3 regions of the Rahnella contaminans genome follow, and region 2 is predicted to be linked to each of the others. Evidence: predicted binding sites of a transcription regulator. Region 2 holds the regulator's gene; each other region holds the start of a gene.
The links. The regulator PurR, encoded in region 2, represses purine synthesis genes. The targets are predictions, from matches to a motif close to CANGCAAACGTTTGCNTG.
Positions count from the first base shown of each region.

Region 1: the regulator PurR is predicted to act here: its motif matches at 2,054-2,071, upstream of purM (phosphoribosylformylglycinamidine cyclo-ligase).
Region 3: the regulator PurR is predicted to act here: its motif matches at 786-803, upstream of cvpA (colicin V production protein).

Region 1 is NZ_JAADJS010000002.1:774,811-782,196, forward strand. It holds gene speG (spermidine N1-acetyltransferase) at 1-61, opposite strand, end outside; gene purN (phosphoribosylglycinamide formyltransferase) at 286-924, opposite strand; gene purM (phosphoribosylformylglycinamidine cyclo-ligase) at 952-1,989, opposite strand; gene upp (uracil phosphoribosyltransferase) at 2,348-2,974, shown strand; gene uraA (uracil permease) at 3,057-4,349, shown strand; gene hda (DnaA inactivator Hda) at 4,515-5,222, shown strand; gene arsC (arsenate reductase (glutaredoxin)) at 5,286-5,642, opposite strand; gene bepA (beta-barrel assembly-enhancing protease) at 5,669-7,204, opposite strand.
Region 2 is NZ_JAADJS010000001.1:88,343-95,728, reverse strand. It holds gene gloA (lactoylglutathione lyase) at 1-81, shown strand, start outside; gene rnt (ribonuclease T) at 218-901, shown strand; gene GW579_RS00425 (Grx4 family monothiol glutaredoxin) at 1,014-1,355, opposite strand; gene GW579_RS00420 (C40 family peptidase) at 1,819-2,721, shown strand; gene cydH (cytochrome bd-I oxidase subunit CydH) at 2,886-2,975, opposite strand; gene purR (HTH-type transcriptional repressor PurR) at 3,309-4,334, shown strand; gene punR (DNA-binding transcriptional activator PunR) at 4,371-5,276, opposite strand; gene punC (purine nucleoside transporter PunC) at 5,413-6,624, shown strand; gene cfa (cyclopropane fatty acyl phospholipid synthase) at 6,985-7,386, shown strand, end outside.
Region 3 is NZ_JAADJS010000001.1:1,682,488-1,689,873, reverse strand. It holds gene dedD (cell division protein DedD) at 1-600, shown strand, start outside; gene cvpA (colicin V production protein) at 872-1,363, shown strand; gene purF (amidophosphoribosyltransferase) at 1,394-2,911, shown strand; gene GW579_RS07390 (UbiX family flavin prenyltransferase) at 3,041-3,613, shown strand; gene argT (lysine/arginine/ornithine ABC transporter substrate-binding protein ArgT) at 3,936-4,718, shown strand; gene GW579_RS07380 (histidine ABC transporter permease HisQ) at 4,824-5,510, shown strand; gene GW579_RS07375 (ABC transporter permease) at 5,507-6,223, shown strand; gene hisP (histidine ABC transporter ATP-binding protein HisP) at 6,253-7,026, shown strand; gene pepT (peptidase T) at 7,099-7,386, opposite strand, start outside.

The DNA.
Region 1 (7,386 bases), on a different contig from region 2:
GAACAAACGACAGGTCATCCTTTTCCAGTGGACGTAATCTGACGCTGTTATTGCTAAACATGGGGTGTTCCTCAAAGAATCAAAAAGCCGTTTTACCTGAGGTAACCTTCGTGAATATGAGATCTGAAACAACCGTGTTTCAGATGAAGGTCGGCGCACAAACGACGTTTAAACGTGCGCCGGGATGGGCATTATATCGGGTGAAATGTAAACAAGTGTCAAATGACAGAAAATAAAAAACCGGCACGGGGCCGGTTTATAGTGAAATCATCGCGCTTAAGCAGATTAATCCGCCGCGTAACCCTGTTCAGGCAGTGGATTATTATCCAGTAGCGCCTGTCCATTTTGCAAGGACAAACGTCCTTCAACAAACCAGCTGACCACCAGCGGATAAATGCTGTGTTCCTGCGTTTGCACACGCGCCACCAGCTCTTCTTCAGTGTCTTCGGTAAACACCGGGACTTTCGCCTGCAATATGACAGGGCCACCATCGAGCTGCTCAGTGACAAAATGCACCGATGTGCCGTGCTCGGTATCCTGATTTTCAATCGCCTGGCGGTGAGTATGAAGACCCGGATATTTCGGCAACAGGGAAGGGTGGATGTTGATCATCCGTCCGGCAAAGCGCTGAACGAATTCTGCGGTGAGGATACGCATATACCCGGCGAGTACCACCAGATCGGGCCGGAACGTGTCGATGGCATCGGCCAGTGCGACATCAAACGCGGCGCGATCTTCGTAGGCTTTGACATCCAGCGCATGCGCAGGAATGTGGGCAGAACGGGCTCTTTCAAGCCCGTAAGCGGCGGATTTGTTGCTGAAAACAGCGCAGATTTCTGCGTTGATCCTTCCCTGCTGGCAGGCATCGATCAGGGCCTGTAAATTGCTTCCCTCGCCTGATACCAGAACCACAATCCTTTTCATTTCTATACCTGTCTTCAGTGAGTTGAATTACTGGATGACAACACGTTCAGCGGAGTCAGAGGCTTTAATGTAGCCAATTTTCCACGCTTTTTCGCCATTATCGTTCAGTAAAGCAATCGCCTGTTCAGCCAGCTCAGCCGGAAGTGCAACCAGCATGCCAACGCCACAGTTGAAGGTACGGTACATTTCGTGACGGCTGACGTTGCCGGCGGTTTGCAGCCATGTAAAGACATCCGGCCACTGCCAGCTTGATTCATCAATGATGACCTGAGTATTTTCAGGAAGAACGCGCGGAATATTTTCCCAGAAGCCGCCGCCGGTCAGGTGGACGATACCGTGCACCTCGACGTTTTCGATCAGATTCAGGATCGATTTCACGTAAATTTTGGTCGGTGCCAGCAGATGGTCGGCCAGCGATTTGCCTGCCAGAACGGTGGTTTCCGGATTGGTTTTGCTGACTTCCAGAATTTTGCGCACCAGCGAGTAGCCGTTGGAGTGCGGGCCACTCGCGGCCAGGCCGATCAGCACGTCGCCGTCAGCCACTTTGCTGCCGTCGATAATTTCTGATTTTTCCACCACGCCGACGCAGAAGCCCGCGACGTCGTAATCTTCGCCGTGGTACATCCCCGGCATTTCAGCGGTTTCGCCGCCAACTAACGCACAGCCGGACTGTTTACAGCCTTCTGCAATACCGGTGATCACGCTGGCGGCAGTGTCGACATCCAGTTTGCCGGTGGCGTAGTAATCGAGGAAGAACAGCGGTTCAGCGCCCTGAACGATCAAATCGTTGACGCACATCGCGACCAGGTCGATACCGATGGTATCGTGGCGTTTTAAATCCATCGCCAGACGCAGCTTGGTGCCAACGCCGTCGGTACCCGAAACCAGCACGGGTTCACGATATTTTTGCGGCAGCGCGCAGAGAGCACCAAAACCGCCCAATCCACCCATAACTTCCGGGCGACGGGTCTGTTTTACTACACCTTTAATGCGGTCTACCAATGCGTTACCGGCATCGATATCTACGCCTGCGTCTTTATAGCTGAGAGAGGTTTTGTCGGTCACTGCGAAGTCCCCACGGCGGTTTGGGTTGGTGGTTGAAAAATAATGCGTGGCAATTCTAACAGTGGAAGCAAACGTTTGCGAGCGCCTTATTGACTGTGTCTATCTATACTGATTTTAGAAGCCAATGAGAGAGCTTATCCAAAGTCACTCTGATTGCAGCAAGGCGGCAAACGCACGAATCCCGATGAGCTGACATGAGTCAGTGATTCGGGTGAGAAAGTGCAGCCAACACCGCAGCAGTTAGACTGACGAAGGATATGTTGATCCGGATCAGGCAATTGGCAGTGGCGTTCAAAAAAAATGGCGTTATAATCTCGCGATTTTTTTTTGCAGCCCAACCACCTTAGGAGAATAAACAATGAAGATCGTCGAGGTGAAACACCCGCTGGTGAAACACAAGCTGGGCCTGATGCGTGAAAATGACATCAGCACGAAACGTTTTCGCGAACTGGCTTCTGAGGTGGGTAGTCTTCTGACGTATGAAGCGACTGCCGATTTAGAAACTGAAAAAGTGACTATCGAAGGCTGGTGTGGTCCGGTTGAAATCGACCAGATCAAGGGCAAGAAAATTACTGTTGTGCCAATTCTGCGTGCCGGTCTGGGCATGATGGAAGGCGTACTGGAACACGTCCCGAGCGCGCGTATCAGCGTGGTGGGTGTGTACCGTGATGAAGAAACCCTGAAGCCTGTGCCGTATTTCCAGAAGCTGGTTTCTAACATCGAAGAACGTCTGGCGCTGGTGGTTGACCCGATGCTGGCAACCGGCGGTTCCATGATCGCAACCATCGACCTGCTGAAAAAAGCGGGCTGCCAGAGCATTAAAGTTCTGGTGCTGGTGGCGGCACCGGAAGGGATCGCCGCTCTCGAAGCTGCGCACCCTGACGTCGAGCTCTACACGGCCTCGGTGGATCAGGGACTCAACGAAAAGGGCTACATCATGCCGGGGCTCGGCGATGCGGGCGACAAGATATTTGGTACGAAGTAAGCGTTAAGCCGACTCATGAGTCGGCTTTTTTTTGGTTTTTAAAACACATAACACAACACCACACTTTAAGAGGATCACATCCATGACCCGTCGTGTCATCGGGGTAAGTGAGCGTCCGCCTTTACTGCAGACAATCCCCCTGAGTTTCCAGCATCTGTTTGCCATGTTTGGTGCCACCGTTCTGGTTCCCATTCTGTTCAAAATTAACCCGGCAACGGTGCTGCTGTTCAATGGCATAGGGACTTTGCTGTATTTATTTGTCTGTAAAGGGAAAATACCGGCGTATCTGGGTTCAAGCTTCGCGTTCATTTCACCGGTGCTGTTGCTGTTGCCGATGGGGTATGAAGTGGCGCTGGGCGGATTTATTGCCTGCGGTTTACTGTTCTGCCTGGTGGCGCTGATTGTTAAGAAAGCCGGGATTGGCTGGATTAACGTGATGTTCCCGCCCGCAGCGATGGGCGCAATCGTTGCCGTCATCGGGCTGGAGCTGGCCGGTGTGGCTGCCAATATGGCCGGTTTGCTGCCGGCTGACGGCGTACCGGTGGATTCCAAAACGATCATCATCTCTCTGGTGACGCTGTCGGTGACGATCCTTGGTTCCGTGCTCTTTCGCGGTTTCCTGGCGATTATCCCGATCCTCATCGGCGTGCTGGTAGGTTATGCGCTGTCCTTCTTTATGGGCGTTGTGGATGTTTCTGCGATTGAAAACGCGCACTGGTTTGCTCTGCCAACTTTCTACACACCGCGTTTCGAATGGGTAGCGATCCTGACCATTTTGCCTGCGGCGCTGGTGGTTATTGCCGAGCATGTCGGGCATTTAGTCGTGACGGCGAACATCGTGAAAAAAGATTTGCTGCGTGATCCGGGCCTGCACCGTTCGATGCTGGCTAACGGCCTTTCTACCGTGTTGTCCGGTTTCTTCGGTTCTACTCCCAATACCACATACGGCGAAAATATCGGCGTGATGGCGATCACCAAGGTTTACAGCACCTGGGTGATTGGTGGTGCGGCGATTCTGGCGATCCTGCTTTCCTGTATCGGGAAACTGGCGGCGGCAATTCAGGCCGTTCCGGTTCCGGTAATGGGCGGCGTTTCCTTGCTGTTGTATGGCGTGATTGGCGCATCCGGTATCCGCGTACTGATTGAATCTAAAGTCGATTACAACAAGGCACAGAACCTGATCCTGACTGCGGTGATCCTCATCATCGGCGTCAGCGGCGCGAAGATCCACATCGGTGCGGCGGAGCTGAAAGGCATGGCGCTGGCCACGATCGTGGGTATCTTCCTGAGTCTGTTGTTCAAAGTGATCGAGATTTTCCGCGGCGAAGAACAGATCATTGATATCGATGACGAGAGGGAAAATCCGCCAGTCTGAGGGGGATCATTTCTGACCGGTTTGCCAGCGCGCAACCGGTCAGGTGCTCGGATCGCAAGCGGTTGCACCGGGCACAGTTCATTTCACCGCGGATCCTTGCTAGAATTTGGCAGTTCCTTTTATTGACGTGACAACATCTGCGGTCTTCATACCGCTTTGGTTGAGGTGCTTCTGAATACGCCGGCACAGCTTTCCCTGCCACTTTATCTGCCCGATGATGAGACTTTTGCCAGTTTTCATCCGGGGGAAAACTCTTCTCTGCTTTCTGCGATTCAGACCGCATTGCATCAGGAACACGGCACGTATATCTATTTTTGGTCCCGCGAAGGCGGTGGCCGCAGCCATCTTTTACACGCAGCCTGCGCCGAATTATCGCAACGCGGTGAAGCCGTGGGTTATGTGCCTTTAGACAAGCGCGCTTATTTCGTCCCTGAAGTGCTGGACGGCATGGAGCATCTGGCGCTGGTTTGTATTGATAACATCGAAGGGATTGCCGGAGATGATGAATGGGAAGCGGCCGTTTTCCATCTTTATAACCGCATTCTCGAAACCGGTCGCACGCGCCTGTTTATTACCGGCGATCGTCCTCCGCGTCAGCTGAATCTCAGCTTGCCGGATCTCGCTTCCCGTCTCGACTGGGGGCAAATCTACAAACTCCAGCCGCTTTCCGATGATGAAAAACTTCAGGCATTACAGTTGCGCGCCAAACTGCGCGGTTTTGAATTGCCGGAAGACGTGGGGCGTTTCCTGTTAAAACGCCTGGATCGCGAAATGCGGACATTGTTCATGACGTTGGATCAGCTCGATCGCGCGTCCATCACGGCGCAGCGGAAACTCACGATCCCGTTTGTGAAAGAAATTCTGGGGCTGTAAATCAGGGTTGTAAATCGGAGAAGATCCGGGTTCGTGTGGCGAACCCGAATTTGACGCGGGGAATTACAAAATCTCTTTCACCTGTTCCGGTGGCCGGCCTAAACGCGCTTTGCCGTTGGCGATCACAATCGGACGTTCAATCAGTTTCGGGTTTTCCACCATCGCCTGCAAAAGCTGAGCTTCACTCAGGTTTTTATCGGCCAGATTCAATGTTTTATAAATTTCCTCGCCTTTGCGGATTAATTCCCGCGCAGAGCTGAATCCCAGCTTTTTCAGCAAACTTTGCAATGTTTCAACAGACGGAGGTGTGTCCAGATACAGGATCACTTCCGGCGTAATACCTTCATCTTCCAGCAGTTTCAACGTTTCGCGGCTCTTTGAGCAGCGCGGATTGTGATAAATCGCAACTTCATCTGACATAACTTTCTCCCTGATAGATTCAGACATCAGCCTTTCTGATACTGGCGGAAACGCCCCTGTAACTGGCGGAGCTGATCAATACGTGCGTCGTAGCGGGCCTGCTCGAGGCTGCCTAATTTCTGCAATGCACTGGCATTACTCAGCATTTCAATCGCCTGATCCAGGCGCCCGACCAGCGCCATACTTTCAGCGCGCGCGGCCAGTTCCTGCGCACGCAAGCCTTGCGCGGCAGCAGCCTGAGACAATAAATCCCAGCCGTTCGGGTCGCCCGGATAATTGAACGTATAACGGTTCAGGATTTTCATGGCGTTGGCCGGTTTCGCACCTTCCAGATAGGCGTTTGCCAGGTTCAGCTGCAAAACAGGGTTGGAACTGGTCGCCGCACCGGCCTGCTCCAGACGGGCGATCGCCTGTGGAGCGCGTTTGCTGTCGATGTCATTATCGGTGGACAAATCGAGCAACCATTCGTTGCCCGGATAGGTCGTCAGCAGCGGTTCAAGAATGGCGCGCGCCTGATCGAATTTTTTCGCTTTATAGAACAGCAATGCGTGGCCATATTTCGCCGCCAGCTGTTCACGGACATTGCCGTTACTCAGCTTTTGCAGATAGTCATCGGAAAGCGGATAGCTTTCTGAGCCGTACATCCCGAGGATACGCACCTTCGCCATCACGTAGTCCTGTGACGACTGGACAAACAGGTGCGGCATCTGGTTGGCGCGGTTACGGATATCGGCCAGACGGCTGTCCGGCAACGGGTGCGTCAGCAACATTTCCGGCGGACGCGTCGAATAACTGGCCTGATCGGCAAGCTTTTGCAGGAATGCAGGCATGGCCTGCGGATCAAAGCCGGAACGCTGCAACACCTGGATCCCGATGCGGTCGGCTTCCTGTTCGTTGGCCTGCGTGAAGCTGATCATCCCCTGCGCGGTTCCGGCCAGCGTGCCGGTCAGCGCCGCCATGCCCATTTGCGGGCTGGCCATTGCCAGAAGAATCGAACCGAGTGCGCCAACCCACGTCAGCGGCGCGTTACGCTGCTGATCTTCCATCGCACGCGCCAGATGGCGTTGCGTGACGTGAGAAATTTCGTGCGCCATCACCGAAGCCAGCTGGCTTTCGTTATCGGTATACCGGAACAGCGAGGAGTGAAGCACCACGTTGCCGCCGAAGAAGGCAAAGGCGTTCAGCTCATCGTTATTGACGATAAAGAAATGGAAAGGCGTGCGGACGGAATACGCGTGGGCGACCAGACGTTGGCCGAGCGCATTAATGTATTGATTCAGCAGCGGATCGTTAATCAGCGGCGTACTGGCGCGCATCTGACGGACGTAAAAATCGCCCATCTGCAGTTCCTGATTAATACTGAGCGTCCCGCCTGCGGTGGTGCCGATGTCGGGAAGCTGATCGCTCGACACGGGCGCTGACGGTGAACGGGTATTTTGGGATGAAGAACCAACGGGCGTCGACCAGAATGAACTGTCGTCGGCTCCTGCGGGGAGGACTGTGCCAGTGAACAGGCTGCCCAGGCACAGGGCGATCACCGTTTTTTTCAACCGCATTACCATAAACATTTGCTTCCCAATAAGTTAACCGCGATGCCGATAAGCATTAAGAGCCTTTCATCCATGAACTGTTGGTCACACCATTATTTTGTGACGCTTTTCTTTGCGCCGGTCTCTATAGTAGCTATCCTCGTGAGAGTTTAAAACACTCCGCAGCTACAGTTGTGTGACAACGAGATTTGAAG
Region 2 (7,386 bases):
ATCGCGTTCGTGGAAGATCCGGATGGCTACAAAATTGAATTGATCGAATCCAAACATGCCGGTCAGGGTCTGGGAAATTAATCCTTTGCAATAATGGCCTTAACCGCTGACAGGGGCGCTGATGCGCCCTTTTTTATTGCCAATTTCTCCGTGCCCCTGTAACGGGTGACAAAATTTGTCATAATGCGCGCTGAATTCGATGAAGATTAAGAAGCTAATGGCCGAGAATAGTGACATTAACGCCCTGAAAGGTCGTTTTCGTGGTTTTTATCCCGTGGTGATTGATGTGGAAACCGCCGGATTTAATGCCAAAACTGATGCCCTGCTGGAAATTGCCGCGATCACGCTGAAAATGGATGAGGACGGCTGGCTGCAAAGCGACGAGACCGTACACTTCCACGTTGAGCCTTTCGAAGGCTCGGTGCTGGTGCCGGAAGCGCTGGCTTTCAACGGTATTGATCCGACCAACCCGTTGCGTGGTGCGGTCAGTGAATACGAAGCGCTGCACGAGATTTTCAAAGTTATCCGCAAAGGGATGAAAGAACAGAACTGTAACAGGGCGATTATCGTGGCGCATAACGCCAATTTTGACCACAGTTTCCTGATGGCCGCTGCCGAACGTGCGGGGCTAAAACGCAATCCTTTCCATCCGTTTGCCACCTTTGATACCGCCGCGTTAAGCGGGCTGGTGCTCGGGCAAACCGTGCTGGCGAAGGCCTGTATCAGCGCCGGTATCGTGTTTGACAGCAGTCAGGCGCATTCCGCCCTGTACGACACTGAACGCACAGCAGAACTGTTTTGCGAGCTGGTGAATCGCTGGAAACGCCTCGGCGGCTGGCCGCTGGCACTGTCTGCGGATGAAAACGAAGTGGAAGAAGCACCGGAAGAAAATCAGCAATAATTTTCGCGGCTTTCATGCAGTCGAAATGACAAATAAAAAGAGCGACATAATGTCGCTCTTTTTTTACCGGTAACCCCGGGTCAGGCTGCCGGTATTTCTGAATCGCCCTGAATTACTCTTCAGAGGATTTGTATTTCTCAGCCGTTTCTTTGATCAGCTGTTGCAGTTCACCGCGCTGGAACATCTCAACCACGATGTCGCAACCGCCAACCAGCTCACCATCAACCCACAGCTGCGGGAACGTTGGCCAGTTAGCAAATTTTGGCATCTCAGCACGAATATCCGGGTTCTGCAGGATATCAACGTAAGCGAAACGCTCGCCACACGCAGACAGCGCCTGAACAGCCTGTGCTGAAAAACCGCAGCTTGGCAGTTTTGGAGAACCTTTCATGTACAGCAGAATCGGGTTTTCAGAAACTTGCTTCTGAATTTTTTCAATCGTTGGAGTGGTCATTTCTTGCTTCCTCAAGCCGGTACAGGCTGTCACGGTCATTACTCTTCACGCGCAGCACACAGAGACGGTGTGCAATCACAATGCTTTCTATTGTAACGATGGCTGCCACCAGATAAAAACGCCAATTTTTGTGGGGTCTTTCTCAATACTGGCATTTCGCTAAACAATCTTCTGCGCTTGCGTTCAGGTTCACATATTTAAAGATTCATCGAGAATAACATTTTTGCCGTTCCACGATAATGTCAGATTTGCAAAATCCCATTCTTTAACTTAAATAATAACATGATGAAAAGTGGTTATTTTTTTGACTAAAAATGGCGGTTATTTCGACATAAAAAAAGCTATTAACTTTTTCTCACAATATGATCTAGAATCGAGGCAATTCGTGCTTTTTTGTCTCGTTCTTTTAGGCAATACTCTGACATCCCTGATGTTTAACCCTACCACTCATGGTAACGAAGCTATGCGCTTACTGTTCACGCTTTTTGTGCTGCTCTTTACCCAGCTGTTTCTGAATATGGCTCATGCGTCGCCACAGACTCGTGTCGCGGCCGACCAGCGAAAGAGTCATGTTAACCAGGTCACGCCGGAAGAACGCCGAAAGCGAAAAACGGCAGCCGCGAAAACCAGCAAGAAAACCAAAGTCGCGCCGGTTTCAGAACCTAAAACTCAGGAAAAAAATTCGAAGAAGAAAGTCAAAAGCACCGAACTGGTTAAGCGAAAGACGTCTTCTGAAAAAACAGTAAAAACGACGCGGGCCGAGAGTAAAAAAGAAAAAACACTCAAGACAACCCGGGCCGAGGCGAAAGCAGGGAAGGAAACGAAAAACCGCTCTCTCGCTAAAAACAGCAGTGAAAAGGCCAGTAAAAAAGAAGCGTATGGCCGCCACCGCAAAGGCAAAAAGTTACGTGAAGAAGACAGTAAACCGATAACGCTCAGCGCAACACACAAGAAACGTTATCAGCACGCACAACAAACCGCGATGACCAAGCTGATGCACCAGGTCGGCAAACCTTACCGCTGGGGCGGAACGTCACCGAATACAGGTTTCGATTGCAGCGGACTGGTTTACTACGCATACAAAGATTTGATCCGTATTAAAATGCCCCGCACAGCGAATGAAATGTACCACTTGCGCGATGCGGCCCCGGTCAAACGGGGTGAATTAGAATCCGGCGATCTGGTTTTCTTCCGGATTAATAACCGCGGCGCCGCAGACCATGTCGGTGTTTACGTAGGAAACGGGAAGTTTATCCAGTCACCGCGCACCGGCGAAGACATTAAGATCACCTCACTGGGTGACGATTACTGGCAAGATCATTATGTAGGCGCACGACGGGTAATGACCCCTAAGACGATCCGATAATAAACAATTCGTTAAGTCTGAAGTTTCGCTAATCAGCCATTGAATAGCATTTAACGAAGAGTTTCTGCAGGGAAGAGTATCGGCGGAATGGGTGACTGCGTAAAATTGAAAAGGGCGATTCCTGTTATAGGTAATCGCCCTTTTTATTGCGGCTTTCGCGCAAATCAGTTCATCACTGCGGTGAAACTGAAAGCAATAATCACGAGCAAAGCGCAGACCGTAGTGATCAAAGAAAATTTCAGGTTGCTGTCCATTAAACCCCCTTACGGATCAAATTGTGGCGTTCGTATAGCCACACTGAATGTGTGCCAACGCATTTTCTCATAATTCGCATTGAAAATCTTGTGCTGAATGACACCAGGTTCATGACAATTTTACTTCCACTTTCCTGCATTATAAGTGAAAATTGTCGGTTACCACGCCTGTGTGCCGGTCGATTTCACCCGAGAGCATTTCACGCCTCACTCTGAAGAATCCACCCAACGATTTCACTGCCCTTTTCGAAGTCAGCAGTTAAATCCACGCAAGCAAACGATTAACATAATGCTAACGTGCTGAAACACGTGAGCACAGGAGTCATTTTTTACATGGCAACGATTAAAGATGTCGCAAAGCGCGCTGGCGTTTCCACCACAACCGTGTCGCACGTCATCAATAAAACCCGTTTCGTCGCCGAAGAAACCCGAGCCGCGGTTCTCCTTGCAATCAAAGAGTTGCACTATTCTCCCAGCGCTGTGGCACGTAGCCTGAAGGTCAATAACACCAAAACAATCGGTCTGCTGGCAACGTCCAGTGAAGCGCCCTACTTCGCCGAAGTGATTGAGGCCGTGGAGAACAGCTGTTTCTCAAAAGGCTATACGCTGATTTTGTGTAACTCACACAATAATCTGGAGAAGCAACAGGCCTACCTGCAAATGCTGGCGCAAAAACGCGTCGACGGTTTACTTGTGATGTGCGCGGAGTATCCGGACGAATTGCTGAATATGCTTGAAGAATACCGCTCTATCCCGATGGTTGTGATGGACTGGGGCGAAGCGCGTAAGAATTTCACCGACAGCATTATCGATAACGCGTTTGAAGGCGGCTATATGGCCGGACGTTATCTGATTGAACGCGGTCATCGCGATATCGGCGTGATCCCTGGGCAACTGGCGCGAAACACCGGCGGCGGCCGTTTCCAGGGCTTTGTGAAAGCACTGACGGAAGCCAATATTCCTCTTCGTGAAGAATGGGTCGTTCAGGGCGACTTTGAGCCGGAATCGGGCTATCAGGCCATGCACAAAATTCTGATGCAGAAAAACCGCCCGACGGCTGTATTCTGTGGCGGTGACGTGATGGCGATGGGGGCAATCTGTGCCGCCGATGAACTGGGCCTGCGCGTACCGCAGGATATTTCCGTGATTGGCTATGATAACGTGCGTAACGCGCGCTATTTCTCACCGGCACTGACGACAGTTCATCAGCCAAAAGAACGTCTGGGCGAAATGGCCTTTACCATGCTGCTGGACAGAATTATCAGCAAACGCGAAGAGTCGCAGACCATTGAAGTGCATCCCAAACTGGTTGAGCGCCGTTCCGTGGCCGACGGCCCGTACCGCGATTACCGCCGTTAACTTTCAATAAACGCCTGTGCCACAGGCGTTTTTTTGTCAGTCGCGCAACCATTCCCGGTTCATCGTTTCCGTGTCTCCCATGTATTCCAGCAGCCACGCCAGCGAAGGCGACGGATTGCTCTGATCCCACGTCAGGCAGCACGGGCTGTCCGGAAAGGTATTTTCCAGCGACAGTACCTGTAATTTTTGCTGTTCAATCAAGGGTGTCACGCGGTGAACCGGCATCATGCCAACACATAAACCTTCGTTCAGACATTCCAATGCACACGTCCAGTCGGGAACCACCAGCCGCCGCTGGTTATCCAGCGTCCAGGTATCGCGTTTCGGCAATGTACGCGATGTATCTTCCAGGCAAAGCGCCGGATAAGGCCGTAACTGATCGTCACTCAGTATTCCCTGCGTCTGGGCCAGCGGATGTTGCGCGCTGACCACACAATGCCAGTCCATAAAACCCATATCGCGGAAATTGAACCGTCCACCGACGGGGATCGCCCGCGTCGCGCCGATGGCGACATCCGCCCGCCCGTCGACCAGCGCGTCCCAGACACCGTTAAAGACTTCCGAATGAATGATGAGTTCGGTATCAGGGAAATGGCGATAGAAATCCAGCACCAGCCGCCGTGTCCGCGCAGGTTTAACGATACGGTCAACGGCAACCCGTAATTCTCCGCGCCAGCCATTGGCGACCTGCTGACACTGGCGGCGGGTCGCTATCATTTTTTTTGTCAGAACCCGCGCTTCGTCGACAAAAACTTTACCGGCAGGAGTCAGAATAACGTCGCGATGTCTGCGTTCAAACAACGGAACGGCCAGCCATTGTTCAAGCTGGCGAACGGTGTAGCTGATGGCAGAAGGAACCCGGTGCAAGTCCTGCGCGGCAGCGCTAAAACTGCCTGTTCGGGCGACGGCATCGACCACTTCAAGAGCATATTCTGACCACATCGTTTAGCCTTCAATATTTTTGATAGCAGATTGCAAATATTAGCGTTTCACAAGCCTGTTATCAAAGCGTTAAACTCCGCATCCGATACGATTTCCGCGTCAAATCATCTGCAATAAATAAATTAAAGAGACAATAATGAAACCCTCACTTGGATTTATGCTCTATCTTGCCGGGCTGAGCATGCTTGGCTTTTTAGCGACCGATATGTACCTTCCGGCCTTCAGCGCGATGCAAAGCAGCCTGATGACCAGCCCGGGCATGATCAGCGCCAGCCTGAGTATTTTCCTTGGCGGCTTTGCCATCGGTCAGCTGTTATGGGGGCCGTTGTCCGACAAGATTGGCCGCAAGCCGGTATTGCTGATCGGCTTAGCGCTCTTTGTCGTCGGTTGTCTGGGCGTGCTGTGGGTTGAGAATGTCCGCGCCCTGCTGGCGCTGCGTTTCCTGCAAGCTGTCGGCGTCTGTGCCGCCGCCGTCACCTGGCAGGCGCTGGTGGTAGATCGCTTTTCTGCCGATGTTGCTAAAAAAACCTTTGCCAGCATCATGCCACTGGTTGCGCTTTCCCCTGCTCTGGCACCTTTGCTGGGCGCCTGGGTTCTCAACCATTTTGACTGGGAAGCGATTTTCGTTCTGCTGACCGCCGTAGCCGTTATCTTGCTTATCACCACGTCCACACTGCGCGAAAATGCGCCAGAGGTTCATGCTCCTGCTGATAAAACCGGTTTCGCGAAACTTCTCGCTTCCCGGGTTTACAGCGGTAACGTGATGATTTATGCCGCCTGCTCTGCCGGCTTTTTCGCGTGGCTGACCGGTTCCCCGTTTATTCTCAGCGACATGGGGTATTCGCCGGGTGTGATTGGCCTGAGCTATGTTCCACAGACCATTGCTTTCCTTCTTGGCGGTTTTGGGTGTCGTGTGCTGATCAGCAAAACGGATGGGAATAAGATCCTGCCGTGGCTGCTGACAGGTTATGGCGTCAGTGTGGCGGGTTTGTTCGGCGTGGCTATATTTACTGATGCGAGTTTGGTGAGTCTGTTAATTCCGTTCTGCCTGATGGCTTTGGTGAATGGCGCGATTTATCCCATTGTCGTCGCAAATGCATTAATGCCATTTCCTGCTAATACAGGTAAGGCCGCGGCGTTGCAAAATACACTGCAGTTGGGTCTATGTTTCCTCGCGAGTTTGCTGGTTTCCGCATTTATTGTGCAACCACTCATGGCGACAGTCACCACGATGCTGTCTACACTACTGTTGGTAGTTTTAGGCCGCTGGCTGTCACTGCGTCAGGAAGAAGTGCAATCCGGTGAACAGGAACCGGTGCAGAAACAGCAGGCACGGAATGCAAACTAATAGTGATAATGACTTTAAGTAACAATCACTTAATGGACATTTACATTCGTAGTGATTAACTATTGAGAATGCCAGCCAGCGAGCCTATACTCAACTGAACCCAGTAAAATAGCATTTTTACAATACTTTTATTACATAGTTAGCGTCGGCGCGAGGTTCGCGTCACACTATTTATTCTGGTTCGTTTTTCAAGGATGATTTTCCTGCCCACATTTTGTGTGCAGGCGTTCTTCTAATTTCCTCTGTTGGTGTCGAATATCGGACGTGGCGCAAGTCGTCTGTTCTCATAAAGACCTGCAAAAATAGCCTTTGCTTTTCCCGGCAGGTTAATAAGTCAGAAGAGAAAGTGATGGAGAAGCTATGAGTTCATCGTGTATAGAAGACCAAAGCATTCAGGACAATCAGTGGTATCGGATAGTCAGTGAAATGCTGGCTACGGCAGACATCCAGGTTAACGGTAATCGCCCTTTCGACCTTAAAGTAAAAAACACTGACTTCTTCAAGCGTGTTTTACAGGAAGGTTCTTTGGGTCTGGGTGAAAGTTATATGGATGGTTGGTGGGAATGCGAGCGCCTTGATATATTTTTCCAGCGCGTTCTCCGTGCCGGTTTGGAAAATAAACTCCCCCACCATTTTAAAGACACACTACGTATCGCAGCAGCACGCCTCACCAATCTGCAGTCCCGTAAACGGGCGTGGATCGTCGGGAAAGAACATTACGATTTGGGTAATGATTTATTTACCCTGATGCTCGACCCGTAT
Region 3 (7,386 bases), 1.6 Mb from region 2:
GGCGCAAATCAGGCTATGAACGGTGCGCAGGACATCGACAGTGCGGCAACAAATACCAATGCCGCAAATCATGGCAACGTAGCGCCGGGGAATACGACGGTCGAAGCACCGCCGGTCACGACGCTGCCTGAGCAGAGGAAACCGGTGCAAACGGCGCCAGCAAAACCTGTTCAGCAGAAGCCAAAAACGATTGAACCTAAACCGCTGGCGGAAGCCAAACCGGTGGTGAAACCAAAACCGGTCGAACAGCCGAAGCCGGTCGAGCAACCGAAGGTCGTCGCTGAACAGCCGAAACCGGTTGAACAACCGAAAGCCGTGGAACAGCCTAAGCCTGCGCCGGAAGAAAAAGCGCCGGCGGGTCAGTCTTATGTTGTGCAGCTCGGCGCATTGAAAAATGCGGCGAAAGCGACCGAGATTGTTGCGACTCTGCGGCTTTCCGGGTTCCGTGCTTATTCTGTTCCGGCGACGCCGGTGCAGGGACAAATCACGCGGCTTTATGTGGGCCCGGATGCGTCAAAACAAAAACTGGAAGCTTCACTTCCTCAGCTGCAACAGCTCAGCGGGTTAGGCGGACAAGTGCGTGCTTATTCGGCGCACTAATCTTGCGGTTCCCCGTGAGAGCGGGGAAGCCGGAAGGCACTAAAAACACAAAAAATACCAGGGAGGGCACAAGCGATTTGTGCCCTTTTTCTATAAGATCGCCGGGTTGGGATTTTATAGGTTTATGCTGCGGTTGAGGTTTTTTTAATCGCTATTATTAATTTGTCTGACCGGCTGATTTCCGCTACGCAAACGTTTTCTTTTTCTGTTAGAATTCGCAGCGATTTGGATGCCGGGGTAGACGCGACTGGATTAGACACTGGAATTGTTAATGGTCTGGATTGATTACGTCATCATTGCGGTTATCGGATTTTCTGCTTTAGTCAGTTTAATCCGTGGCTTTGTACGCGAGGCTTTATCACTGGTTACCTGGGCTTGCGCCTTCTTTGTAGCCAGTCATTATTACCCGTATCTCGCCATCTACTTCACGCGTTTCGAAGATGAGTTAGTTCGAAACGGGATCGCAATTGCCATCTTGTTCATCGCGACGTTGATCGTAGGTGCAATTGTCAACTATGTGATCAGTTCACTGGTTGAAAAAACCGGGTTGTCCGGCACTGACAGGGTGTTAGGTGTGTGCTTCGGCGCACTGCGCGGCGTACTTATCGTCTCCGCGATGCTGTTCTTCCTGGATACCTTCACCAGTTTTTCGCAAAGTGACGACTGGAAACAATCCCAGTTGATCCCACAGTTCAGTTATATCATCAGGTGGTTCTTTGACTACCTGCAGAGCACGTCGAGTTTCTTGCCAAAACATATTTAGTTCTGGCAGCGCTGAAGAGGAAAAGACAACATGTGCGGTATTGTCGGTATCGCCGGTTTCATGCCGGTAAACCAGTCGATTTATGACGCGTTAACGGTGCTACAACACCGTGGGCAGGATGCTGCTGGCATCACCACCATCGATGCCAATAACAATTTCCGTTTACGGAAAGCCAATGGCCTGGTGAAAGATGTTTTTGAAGCCCGCCATATGCAACGCTTACAAGGCAACATGGGTATCGGCCATGTTCGCTATCCAACGGCTGGCAGTTCCAGTGCCTCAGAAGCTCAACCTTTCTACGTCAACTCTCCGTTCGGCATCACACTCGCCCACAACGGTAACCTGACCAATGCTCACGAATTGAGAAGCAACCTGTTCGAAGGCCAGCGCCGTCATGTGAACACGACTTCCGATTCTGAAATCTTGCTCAATATCCTGGCGAGTGAACTGGACCGTTTCCAGCATTACCCGCTGGAAGCCGACAACATTTTCGCCGCTGTAGCTGCCGTGAACCTGAAAATTCGTGGTGCTTATGCCTGCGTGGCGATGATCATCGGCCATGGTATGCTGGCGTTCCGCGACCCGCACGGTATCCGTCCGCTGGTTATCGGTAAACGTACGCTGGAAGATGGCCGCAACGAGTATATGGTCGCATCTGAAAGCGTAGCGCTTGATACGCTGGGCTTCGAGTTCCTGCGTGACGTCGCGCCGGGCGAAGCGGTGTACATCACCGAGAAAGGCCAGCTGTTTACCCGCATGTGTGCTGAGAATCCTCAGTACAATCCGTGCCTGTTCGAGTATGTGTATTTCGCGCGTCCGGACTCCTTCATCGACAAAATTTCCGTCTACAGCGCCCGTGTCCGTATGGGTGAAAAGCTGGGCGCAAAAATTGCCCGTGAATGGGAAGATCTGGATATCGATGTGGTCATTCCGATCCCGGAAACCTCCTGCGATATCGCGCTGGAAATCGCGCGTATTCTGGATAAACCGTACCGTCAGGGTTTTGTGAAAAACCGCTATGTAGGCCGTACCTTTATCATGCCGGGCCAGCAGGAACGCCGTAAATCTGTACGTCGTAAACTGAACGCTAACCGCGCTGAGTTCCGTGATAAAAACGTGCTGCTGGTCGATGACTCCATCGTGCGCGGCACCACCTCTCAGCAAATTGTTGAGATGGCGCGTGAAGCCGGTGCACGACGTGTTTATCTGGCCTCTGCGGCGCCGGAAATTCGTTTCCCGAACGTTTACGGCATCGATATGCCAAGCGCAAATGAACTGATTGCCCATGGTCGCGAAGTCAGCGAAATCAACCAGATCATTGGTGCCGATGCGTTAATCTTCCAGGACCTGAGCGACCTTATCGCCGCAGTGAAAGAAGACAATACCGACATCGAGAAATTCGAATGTTCCGTGTTCGACGGTGTATACGTCACCAAAGACGTTGACCAGAACTATCTGGAATACCTCGAAGCGCTGCGCAACGACGACGCTCAGGCGTTGCGTGGTCAGCAGGAAGCGGAAAACCTTGAGATGCACAACGAAGGCTGATTAGCCGGTTGCTGACATCCGCTTAAACGCGCTCCTCCGGTGAACTCCGGGCGGGCGCGTTTTTTTATGTCTGAATTTATGTCAGTATTGGCGGCATCAGGTCCGGTAACATTTTCTAAGGCAGTGTTCATGAAACGACTTATTGTCGGTATTTCCGGCGCCAGCGGCGCAATTTATGGTGTCAGGCTTTTGCAGGTTTTGCAGAGCGTACCGGATATTGAAACCCATCTGGTGATGAGCAATGCCGCCCGCCAGACGCTGACGCTGGAAACGGATCTGACACTGCGCGATGTTCAGGCGCTGGCCGACGTCGTGCATGATTCCCGCGATATCGCCGCCAGTATCTCCTCCGGCTCATTTAAAACCACGGGCATGGTGATTTTGCCTTGTTCGGTCAAAACCCTTTCCGGCATTGTGAACAGTTATACCGACGGTTTACTGACGCGCGCGGCGGATGTTGTGCTCAAGGAAAGGCGACGCCTTGTACTTTGCGTGCGTGAAACCCCGCTGCATCTGGGGCATTTACGGCTGATGACGCAGGCAGCCGAGCTGGGCGCGATTATTATGCCGCCGGTTCCGGCGTTTTATCACCGGCCGGCAACCGTGGAAGATATTATCGATCAGACCGTCAACCGGGTGATCGACCAGTTTGATATCGAGCTTCCGCAAGACTTATTTGTTCGATGGCAGGGCAGTCACTAAACTTTCTCACCGCGTTACGCACCTCTTTTGCGCAACACCGTTACATTGCACCAACAATGATCACAATTTGATTCATTAAGGTGCAGTGTTCACGGGCGCTTCAGCTATTCTTCCTTCAGACCTTTGAAAACTTTCATTATCCCGATGCTTTTTTGAACGGTTTTCGTTCTTCATGAGATGAAAATCACCTTACGGAGAAACGGCACGGAACGTGCATGAGAAAACCTGGCAAAAAGCCATTTGCGCCGTTCAGCAAACTATAAAAAGACGTTCATTCACGCACACACAACCACAACAGATGAATAATCACTGAGGCTAATGTATGAAAAAGTTGTTCAAGGTTCTTCCGCTGGTTCTGGTCTTAGCCAGTGCAGGTAGTGCATTTGCTGCCGCGCCTAAAGCAATTAATATCGGTACTGATCCGACTTACGCCCCATTTGAATCAAAAGACTCCAGCGGCAAGCTGGTAGGTTTTGATATCGACCTGGCTAACGAGATGTGTAAACGCGCAGCCATCAAATGTACTTACGTTGAAAGTGACTTTGATGCGCTGATCCCTTCTCTGAAAGCGAAGAAAATTGATGCGATTATCTCTTCCCTGTCGATCACTGAAAAACGTCAGCAGGAAATTGATTTCACGGAAAAACTGTACGCGGCTAACGCCCGTCTGATCGCGCCAAAAGGTTCTAAAATTCTGCCAACGCTGGACGCGCTGAAAGGCAAAAACGTCGGTGTTCTGCAAGGTTCTACTCAGGAAGCCTATGCCAACGCAATGTGGCAGCCAAAAGGCATCAACGTGGTGGCTTACCAGAACCAGGATCTGATCTACGCTGATCTGGCCTCAGGTCGTCTGGATGTGGCTTTCCAGGATGAAGTGGCAGGCAGCGAAGGCTTCCTGAAACAGGCTGCCGGTAAAGATTACGCGTTCGCGGGTCCTTCCGTGAAAGACGATAAATTCTTCGGTGTGGGCACAGGCATGGGTCTGCGTAAGAACGAAACCGATTTGCAGGCTGCGCTAAACAAAGCATTCGACAGCATGCGTAAAGACGGCACTTACGACAAACTGGCCAAAAAATACTTCGATTTTGACGTTTACGGCGGCTGATTTGCGCTGTGAGATGTGCCAAAGGGAGCGGTTCGCCGCTCCCTGCGGTTCTGACGCAGGGTTAGCGTAACCTGTGCCGGGATCCACTGAAGACAGGACAAATACATGCTGTATGGGTATTCCCAGGTAATTATCCAGGGCACATTGGTGACACTGGAGCTGGCGATTTCGTCAGTGATTTTAGCGTTGGTGATCGGGCTTATTGGGGCTGGCGGGAAACTGTCAAAAAGCCGGGTTATTTCGGGTATTTTTGGTTGTTACACCACGCTTATTCGCGGCGTCCCTGACCTGGTTTTAATGTTGCTTATTTTCTACGGATTGCAGATTGCGCTTAACAGCCTGACTGAATCCTTAGGTTTTTCTCAGATTGATATCGATCCTATGAGCGCGGGTATTATTACCCTGGGTTTTATTTACGGCGCTTATTTTACCGAGACGTTCCGCGGTGCTTTTATGGCGGTTCCCCGCGGTCAGATTGAAGCCGCGACGGCGTTTGGTTTCAGCGGCTCGCAGATTTTTCGTCGTATTTTATTCCCGGCCATGATGCGTTTTGCGCTGCCCGGCATTGCCAACAACTGGCAGGTTATATTGAAAGCCACCGCGCTGGTGTCCCTGCTTGGCCTGAATGACGTGGTGAAAGCGACGCAGCTGGCAGGCAAAGGCACGTATCAGCCTTTCTACTTCGCGATTGTCGCGGGTGTGGTTTATCTGATTTTCACCACGCTGTCGAACGGCGTGCTGGTCTGGCTTGATCGCCGTTATTCGCTGGGTGTGAAGAGGGCAGACCTATGATCGAAATTTTACAACAATACGGCATGTCCTTGCTGTACAGCGACGGTTACCGTTTTACCGGACTGGCGATCACGCTGTGGCTGTTAATAAGCTCGGTCGTGATGGGCGGATTACTGGCGGTGCCGATGGCGGTTGGCCGCGTTTCCTCCAACAAATTCCTGCGCTATCCAATCTGGCTTTATACCTACGTTTTTCGCGGTACACCGCTTTACGTGCAGCTGCTGGTGTTTTACTCCGGCATGTACAGCCTGGAAATTGTGCGTGGCACAGACTTCCTCAATGCTTTCTTCCGCAGCGGGCTGAACTGTACGATTTTGGCGCTGACGCTCAATACCTGCGCGTACACCACCGAGATTTTTGCCGGCGCGATCCGCTCCGTTCCGCACGGTGAAATTGAAGCGGCTAATGCGTACGGTTTCTCACGCTTTAAACTGTATACCTGCATTATTTTGCCGTCGGCTCTGCGCACCGCGCTGCCTGCGTACAGTAACGAAGTGATTCTGATGCTGCATTCCACCGCGCTGGCCTTTACCGCCACGGTGCCGGATGTGCTGAAAATCGCCCGTGATATTAACTCCGCGACCTATCAGCCTTTTTACGCATTCGGGATTGCGGCGGTGATTTATCTTTGTGTTTCTTTTGTCCTGATTGGTCTGTTCCGCAAGGCGGAAAAACGCTGGCTGGCGCACGTGAAGCCTCAGTCAAGCCACTGATAAAAATAACCATTGCGGATATAAATATTATGCCAGAAAACAAATTAGCGGTTCTCGACTTACACAAACGCTACGGTGACCACGAAGTGCTGAAAGGCGTGTCTTTGTCTGCGAATGCGGGCGATGTCATCAGCATTATCGGTTCGTCCGGTTCCGGAAAAAGTACCTTTTTGCGCTGCATTAACTTCCTGGAAAAACCGAGCGAAGGTTCGATCAGCGTCAATAATCAGGATATCCGTATGGTGCGCGACACCGACGGGCAACTGAAAGTTTTCGACAAAAAACAGCTGCAACTGCTGCGCACTAAACTGACGATGGTCTTCCAGCATTTCAATTTGTGGAGCCACATGACGGTGCTGGAAAACGTGATGGAAGCGCCGGTTCAGGTGCTGGGATTAAGCAAAGCCGAAGCGCGCGAACGTGCGGTGAAATACCTCGATAAAGTGGGCATAGATGCCCGTGCGCAGGGGAAATATCCGGTAAACTTGTCAGGCGGACAGCAACAGCGCGTGTCTATCGCGCGTGCACTGGCGATGGAACCGGAAGTGCTGCTGTTCGATGAACCGACGTCAGCACTTGACCCTGAACTGGTAGGCGAAGTCTTGCGCATCATGCAAAAACTGGCGGAAGAGGGGAAAACCATGGTGGTGGTCACACACGAAATGGAATTTGCCCGTCACGTTTCCAGCCATGTGATTTTCCTGCATCAGGGCGTTATCGAAGAGCAGGGTGATCCTGATGAAGTCTTTGGCAACCCGAAAAGTGCCCGTCTGCAACAGTTCCTTTCAGGTGCATTGAAGTGATATCCGTGCTCCTTCCCCTCTCACGAGGGGAAGGCTGGGATGGCGTGTGGGTTTTTCTCAACTAAAGCAGGATCAGCCTTTCGCAGCCAACAGGCAAAGCTGTACGGTCAGTTCATAGGATTTCACAAACGAATTCACCGGCAGGAACTCATATTTCGAGTGGAAATTATGCGCGCCGGTGAAGTAGTTTGGCGTCAGCAAACCTTTCGCTGACAGCGCTGCGCCGTCGGTACCGCCGCGCATCGGGATCACTTTCGGCTCAACGCCAATCTCTTTAAGACCCGCAAAAATCAAATCAATCGCACGACGGTCTTCGCCGATGGCGCTGCTGATATTGCTGTAGGTGTCGCTGATTTCAAC